DNA from 2 places in the uncultured Enterovirga sp. genome. Region 1 is predicted to be linked to the other one. Evidence: predicted binding sites of a transcription regulator. Region 1 holds the regulator's gene; the other holds the start of a gene.
The links. Region 1 encodes LexA, which represses DNA repair genes until DNA is damaged. Its sites were predicted from a motif close to TGTTCNNNNTGTGTTCNG; they were not measured.
Positions count from the first base shown of each region.

Region 1 (3,939 bases):
TGCTCGGGCTCCTGGCCGGCCTTCTCGAATTCATCCCTTATCTCGGACCGATCCTGTCCGCCGTCCCGGCGATCCTGATCGCGCTCGCGGCCGACACCACCACGGCGCTCTGGACGCTCGGCCTGCTGGTCGGCGTGCAGCAGGTCGAGAACAACGTCCTGCAGCCGATCGTGCAGAAATCGCAGGTCGACATCCCGCCCGTCCTGCTGATCGTGGTGCTGTTCGGGATGGGGACGCTGTTCGGGGTTGCCGGCATCCTGGTCGCCACCCCGCTCCTCGCCGTGGTCATGGTCGTGGTCCGGCGCATTTATATCGAGCGCGTCCTGGAAGGTGGAGCGAAGGCGCCGGGCACGACCGGCGAAGCCCGAAGCGCCGCCTGAGGCGCCCTTCAGGCCGTGCTGGACGCTCGCGCGACCTTCGTCTAGTGCCGGGGCGGCTCACGATCCTCGCGGAGGCTCCATCATGGCGAGCTCGGCCCGCCGGCAAATCGTCTTCGTCAACGCCGCGCATCTCCTCACCCATTACAGCCTGCTGATCCTGCCGACGGCGGTGCTGGTGATGGCCCGGCCCGGCGGCGCCTTCGGGCCCGATTACGGGCCGGTGCTCGCGCTCGCGACCGGCATGTTCGTCCTCTACGGGGTCGCCTCGCTCCCGCAGGGATGGCTCGCCGCCCGAATCGGGCGCCACGCGCTGATGCTGGCCTTCTGTTTCGGCACCGGCCTGTCGTTGATCGCGGCCGGCTTCGCGGCGACCCCCCTCCTCCTCGCGCTGGCACTCGGCTCGGCCGGGCTCTTCGCGGCGATCTATCACCCGATCGGGACCGCGATGCTGGTCGAGGCGGCGGGCGAGCGACCCGGCCGCTCAATCGGCACGAACGGCGTCTTCGGCAATTTCGGCGTCGCCCTTGCGCCGGTCGTCACGGCCTTCCTCGCCCAGCGCTACGGCTGGCAGGTCGCCTTCATGGTGCCCGGCATCGTGTGCATCGGGCTCGGCCTCCTCTGGATTGGGGTGCCGGAATACGACCACGCCGCCCATCCTTCCGCGACGCCCTTCCCGGTGATCCCGGCGCCCCTCGTCCGGCGCGCCGTCGCGACGCTGCTCGCGATCGCGGTCGTCTCGGGCCTCGTCTTCAACGCCTTCACGCTTCTCCTGCCGAAGCTGATGCAGGAGCGGCTCGCCGGCGACGCGAACCTGATCCCGATCGTCGGAATCCTGGCCTTCGCGGTCACGCTGTGCGGCGCCGCGACCCAGTTCACGGTCGGACGGCTCATCGACCGCACGACGCTGAAACGCCTCTTCCTGCCGCTGGCCCTCGTCCTCGCCCCGACCCTCGCCGCGCTCTCCTTCGCGCAGGGCTGGCTGGTCCTGCCGCTAGCCGGGGTCGCGGCCGCGGTGATCTTCGGGCAAGTCACCGTGAACGAGACGATGACCGCCCGCTACGTCGCGCCACCGCTGCGGGCGAAGCTCTATTCGGTGCGCTTCTTCATGGGTTTCCTCGGCAGCGCCGTGGCAGCCCCGCTCATCGGGTTCCTGCACGAACGCACGGGCAGCCTCACCTCGGCGACCCTGGTCCTTGCCGGGGTCGCGACCGTCACCTTCCTGTGCGCCCTCTTCTTCCCGGATCGGCCCGAGGAGCTTCGCCCCGAACTCTGGGCGAAAGCCGATCCCGCGATCGCGCCGGCCGAGTAGAGCGGAAGAGTAGGTCCGAAAGTCCACATCGCCGCTTGTGGAACATTAGCAGAACGGTTACGCCGTTCATGCTTTGTTTCTCACCCGAGTCGTTCGAGCAGGAGCGCGACGATGCTGACCCGCAAGCAGAACGAGTTGCTGCGCTTCATTCACGCGCGCCTCTCCGAATCCGGCGTGCCGCCCTCCTTCGACGAAATGAAGGAGGCGCTCGACCTGAAGTCGAAATCGGGCATCCACCGGCTGATCACCGCTCTCGAGGAGCGCGGCTTCATCAAGCGGCTACCGAACCGGGCGCGGGCGCTCGAAGTCCTGCGCATGCCTGAGACGACCGCCAGGCCGAAATTCAGCCCGAGCGTCGTCGAGGGCAATTTCGGGCGAGCCCGTACGACGCCGGCGGCCGCTCCGGGCGGCGTTCCCGACGGCGGCAAGGCCGTTTCGATCCCGGTCATGGGCCGCATCGCGGCCGGCACGCCGGTCTCCGCCCTGCAGAACCGCTCGCATTCGATCACGCTCTCGCCGGACTTCCTCGCGTCGGGCGAACATTATGCGCTCGAGGTGCGGGGCGATTCGATGATCGATGCCGGCATTCTCGACGGCGACACGGTCGTCATCAAACGCCAGGACGACGCGCTGACCGGCGACATCATCGTCGCGCTGATCGACGACGAGGAGGCGACGCTGAAGCGTTTTCGCCGGCGCGGATCCTCCATCGCGCTCGAAGCCGCGAACCCGGCCTACGAGACGCGCGTGCTCGGCCCCGACCGCGTCCGCATCCAGGGCAAGCTCGTGAGTCTCGTCAGGCGGTACTGACGGCCGAGCGGCGCGCCCGTCCTCCCGGTGCGAGTGCCTCAAGGCTCCGCATCGGCATCCGGGAGGTCCGGCACCGCCTCCTCCGCCGGAGCAGGACGTGAGGCGGGCCTGCCCGGCGGCGGCGAGGCGGATGCGATGGCGGCGGCCGGCCTCGCGGAGGCTTTGCGGGCGAGCCATGGCCGGCTCTCGCCAGGGCGGCGGGTGGTCTCGAGCCGGAACCCCGACGACGTCGCGAACAGGGTCGTCGCTCCGTGTCCGGCCAGGAAGGCGCGGTCGACCAGGGTGGGCGCGGCGCAGTCCGGCGGTGCCTGAAGGTGGGAGAGGACGACGGCGGCACGGCCGCAATCCTCGGCAAAACCGCGCCGGTCGAGGAGATGCGAGACGATCCGGCCGTCCCGCATCTCGATCGTGCAGCCGATCCGGTCACAGCGCGGTCCGGCCTTGAGCGAGGCATCCGCGGCCCGGCGCGCATCGCCATCGGCCTTGAGCCATTGCTCGGCCGTGAAGGCCGGGACCCGCCCCAGGAGCGCGAGCCGGCCGTCCCGGCCCCGGACCGCGGCGCCCGACCCGTCCCGGGCCACGTAGATGTCCGGGCGCGGCGCAGCGGAGGCGAGCGCCACGCCCAGAATGAAGGGAAGGCCCGCGAGAAGCCGGAGCGCCGAACCACAGAGCGTCGCGACGAGCAGCGCGAAGGCCAAGAGCGAGAGCGCGCCCGCCCCGAAGGCCGGCACCACCAGCGTCGAACCGGCGAAACCCGCGACCCATTCCGACAGGCGGAGCACGCCGTCCGTGGCATAGCCCATGGCCGCCCAGATCGGACGGTCAAGGCCGAAGGGGAGCGCGACCACGCCGATCACGGCGGCCGGCATCACGGCGAAGGACACGAGGGGCAGGGTCGCGGCGTTGCCGATCAGCCCGTAGGGTTGGACATTCTGGAAGTGGAAGGTTCCGAACGGCCCGGTCGCGAGCGTCGCGACGAGCGTCGTGCCCAGGATGCCGGCGAGCGTCATGCCGACCCAGAGTGCCGCCCGACGAAGCGGGTCGCCCGCCTCCGCCGCGGGGCGGACCCGACGCGCCGCCTCGGCGAAGGCGATCAGGCCCGCGACCGCCGCGTAGGACATCTGGAAGCTCGGTCCGAGCAGCGCCTCGGGCTCCCGCGTCAGGACGAGGATCGCCGAGATGGCGAGGTTGCGGAGCGACAGCGCCGGCCGGTCGAACAGGATCGCGCCCTGCATGACGAGGATCATGACGAGCGAGCGCTCGGTCGCGACCTCCGAGCCGGAGAAGATGCAATAGGCCGTCGCGCCCGCCATGCCGACGATCGCCGCGATCTTCTTGATCGGCCAGCCAAGCGCCAGCGCCGGCGAGAGCGCCAGGAGCGCGCGCGTCGCGGCGAAGAAGAGGCCTGCGGCCAGCACCATGTGCAGGCCGGAGATCGAC
Region 1 is NZ_CAXTAZ010000033.1:32,082-36,020, forward strand. It holds gene ACFE87_RS16080 (AI-2E family transporter) at 1-380, shown strand, start outside; gene ACFE87_RS16085 (MFS transporter) at 463-1,689, shown strand; gene lexA (transcriptional repressor LexA) at 1,801-2,499, shown strand; gene ACFE87_RS16095 (ComEC/Rec2 family competence protein) at 2,538-3,939, opposite strand, start outside.

Region 2 (3,939 bases), on a different contig from region 1:
TGGGGTGAGGCTGTTGCCCTCCAGCGGCCACTGCCTGATGGCGCCCTGCTGATCGTCGCGCGCGGCGAGAAGGAGGACCCGCCTCCGGGATCACGCGGCCCTGACGACGGCAAGCTCCTCTAGCCGCGTGGTGTAGCGCGGCGAGCGCATCTCGAACTTGGTCGACCAGGTCCGCCGCGGCGCGAAGCCAGCGACGCCCGGGACGACGGCGCCCCGGCCCCAGCGCTCGTTGCACCGGTCGAGAGCTTCCATCAGCGCTCCCCCGGCCTCCCGGTCGAGCGCTCCAATTGGCGCTCTCTGAGAGTTGGCGAGCGGCACGAGGTCGACCGTCACGATGCCGGCCTTGCTGTAGCGATAGCCGTCGCGCCAGACTCGCCGCATGCCCCAGGTTGCGGCCTTGACCAACGCCATCGTGTCGGAGGTTGCCTCCGGCAGCGTGACGACCGTCGAGACCGAGCGCTGCGGCGCGTCCGTGTCATGCTCGGAGGTGTGGAAGAAGACCGTGACGTGGTCGGTCCCGAGCGCCTCACGACGCAGCTTCTCGCCCAGCCGGGCGGCATGGGTCGCGATCGCCTGCTCCATCGTGTCTCGGTCCTCGACCCGGCGGGAGAACATGCGGGTGACGGCGCAGCCCTTCCGGGTCGGCGTGAGGGCTTCCAGGCTGAGGCAGGACTGCCCGCGAAGCTCGTAGACCATGCGCTCGCCGACGACCGTCAGCGCCTTTCGGGCCGGCCTCGGGTCGAGCGCGGCCACGTCCGCGACCCGTGTCGCACCCGAACGCCCGGAGCTTCCGGGCGGAGGCCGGGCCAATGCCCCAGACCTCCTCGAGCTTCGTCCCGGCCAACCATCGGGCGCGCTCGGTCGGGTCGGTCGGGTCGCAGACGCCCCCCATCTCCGGCTCGTGCTTGGCGATGTGGTTCGCGAGCCTCGCCAGCGTCTTCGTCGGCCCGATGCCGACGCAGGTCGGGATGCCGGTCCAGCGCAGCACCGTCGACCGAAGATCCCGGCCGAGCGGCACGCGGTCAACCGGGCGCACCGGCGTGAGGTCGAGGAAGCTCTCGTCGATCGAGTAGATCTCGACGTCGGGCGCGAACCGTCGATAGATCTCGTTCGTTCGCCCGCTCATATCGCCGTAGAGGGCGTAATTCGACGAGAACACCCGCACGCCCTCGCGGCGGCAGCGATCCCGGATCTTGAAACATGGGTCGCCCATCCTGATGCCGAGCGCCTTCGCCTCCGCCGTGCGGGCGATGGCGCAGCCGTCGTTGTTCGACAGCACGACGACCGGCAAAAGCCGGAGGGACGGGTCGAAGACCCTCTCGCAGGAACAGTAGAAGGCGTTCCCGTCGATAAGCGCAAAAGCCCTCATCGCGTAGCGCGGCGGGAAGAGCTGATCGACGACACGACACCCCAGACCTCGACCAGCGCGTCGGATGGCACCTGGAATAGCGGGTAGGTGCGGTTCGCGAAGGCTAGCTCGATCCGGCCGGACCGTGGCGCCCAGACCTTGAAAGAGCGCTCGCCATCGATGTCCACCACGACGACGTCGCCAGGCCGAGGTGCGAGGCTGCGGTCGACGACGGCGAGATCCCCATGATGCAGGCGCTTCTCGACCATGCTGTCGCCGTCAACGCGAATCAGGAACGTCGCCGGCCGGTTGCGGATGAGCAGCTGCTGGAGGTCGATCTCCTCCTCGGCGAAATCGTCCGCCGGCGAGGGAAAGCCGGCGCGCACCGCTGACCGAAGAACCGGGAGGGGCAAGGGTCGCCCTATGACGATTTCGATCGCGTGCATCTCTTCCTCGCTGATTAGAACGAAAAAGGAACATCGAACACGCTTTGGTCAACCCCGCGCTGATCAGAGGCGGGTTGGCTGAGGCGCGGCAAGGGGAAAGGGGGGCTGCTACGTCGGCCTCCCGGCTACGAAGTACGCCATCACGACCATGAATCGAACCACCCTGACCGATTCATGAAAGTCGTTGGACGGCCCGGGCGCGGCTCCGGATGATTCGGCATGTCGGCCGCGATCTCATCCGTGCAGCTCCTCGTGCTCGAGCGTCGCGTGCCGAGCGCGAACATGGCTCGCTTCTACGTCCTGTCGCTCGAGGAAACCCTGTTCGGCGACACAGCGCTTGTTCGAGAATGGGGCCGCCTCGGAGCGTCCGGCCGGCGTCGCCTCGACCTCTTCGAGGCGCGTGCCCAGGCCAGCGAAGCGCTGGAAACCTGGCTCAGCCGGAAGCAGCGCAAGGCTACGAGCTGCGAGCGTGTTCCTGCTGACCTCGCCCTTTCGCTGCCTCTCAAGTCCGTCGCCTTTTGATCGCGGCGAGCGACTGGCGCTGCAGGACAGACGGCCCGCGATCTAGGTCCGCAGCGCGGTCAGCGCGTAGCAGCGACAACATCGCGGCGTCGAGCTCCGCATAGGGCGCGAGAGGCCCGACCAGCGCTTCAGGCGTGCGCACCTCCCGCTCGTCCAGGCCAAGCCAGAGGACGACCAGGTCGTCGGCTTCGCGATCGCCCGCTACCCGGTCACGCACCACAGTGCAGAAATAGGTCTGCAGCGGGTTGTCCCAACCGCACGCGACGGTGTGGTCCGGGACCTTCGACGGCAGCCTGCGCCGACTGCTCATCGCACGCGCCTCCGGCCTGAGCACATCCCCGCTGCCGCCGGATGTGACGGTCCGACAAGAGCGTTGCATGCGCCGGAGCGGCGCGCGCCCGGCAGGCTCACGTGAGCCGCTGGCCCTTGATCGCCTGCGCCTCGCCACGCTCGGCCTCGATCTCGCGAAGCACCCGCTCCTGCTCGGCCCGGAGCTTGCCGAGAGCGTCCGTCTGCACGAGGCCGATCGGAAGCGGCTGGGCGGGATGATCGGCCAGGACGCGCGCGGCCTCGACGGCCGCCGCGGCCTCGCGCGCCTCCCGGGCCGCCGCCTGCTGCGTGCCGGCGACGACCGCCCGCTCCGACCGGAGCTCGCGCTGCGCCTCGGGATCCGCACGCCCCCTCCCTTCCTGTCGGCGCTCGACCTCCACGGCCCGGTCCGCCAGGAGCTGTGCCGAAGCCGCCTCGCGCGTCTCGCGCGCCTCGACCTCTTGGGCCCGCGAAATCAGGCGATCCGCGTTGACGCCGACCAGGCTTTCAACCTCTCTTCGTGAGAGCTGTTCAACGCCGATCTCCTGCACCCGTTGCAGGTCGATGCGGTTCGCGAGCGTCTCGAGATAGCGGGCCGAGGCCTCTTGGAATTGCTGCTTCGTGCCGCCGTCGAGGAGGTCGCTCGTCCGCGAGACGGCCTCGTTCATGACCGCCAAGTCCTTCGCCATTTGGTCCGACGTGATCGCCATGCCGTCCTCCTTCGTCGTGAGCTGACCCACCCGCCTACTTATCGTGTGCAGGATGCCGCCGACCGTCTCCGCCGTTGCGACCCGGGCCAGCATGCCGAGCGCGGTCGCGTTTCCGGGGTGCTCGCCGACGACCTGCCGCCAAACGGCCGTGTGCTCGCCGGCGGCACGTCGTTCCGTGTCGGTCGTCGGGAGCCTGATCGGGTTGGCGCGCGCCGTCCGGATGCGCTGCCGGGCGTTGTCGATCAGCCGACGGTTGGCGGGGTCGGCTGCGTAGGCGCGATCCCGCACTTCGCGAGCGGGTCGAGGCCGCTCGGCCGCTTCCACGATCGCCTTGTCCCTCGGCCCGTAGCTCTGCGAGGAGGCGCGCTCCCGGGCACCGGTCGCGACGATCTTCAGCCCTTCGGCCTGGGCGTGCTCGGCATAGGCCTGCCGCCACTCCCGAAACGTGTCACGGCTGGGGTGGACCTTCTGACCGGCCTCGTTCCGGACCGTGATGACGGCGTGGGCGTGGATGTGTCCCTCGCCTTCCTTGTCGGTGTGGACCCCGAACATGAACCGGTGGTCCGCGAAGCGGTCGTGCAGAAAGGCGCGAGCGGCCCGGGTC
Region 2 is NZ_CAXTAZ010000006.1:76,998-80,936, forward strand. It holds gene ACFE87_RS05145 (SOS response-associated peptidase) at 1-123, shown strand, start outside; partial or broken gene ACFE87_RS05150 (Y-family DNA polymerase) at 91-1,369, opposite strand; gene ACFE87_RS05155 (LexA family protein) at 1,366-1,794, opposite strand; gene ACFE87_RS05160 (WGR domain-containing protein) at 2,014-2,316, shown strand; gene ACFE87_RS05165 (hypothetical protein) at 2,297-2,626, opposite strand; gene ACFE87_RS05170 (relaxase/mobilization nuclease domain-containing protein) at 2,724-3,939, opposite strand, start outside.
Region 2: ACFE87_RS05155 (LexA family protein) is a predicted target of LexA. The motif match lies at 1,810-1,827, and genes of this name have one in related genera.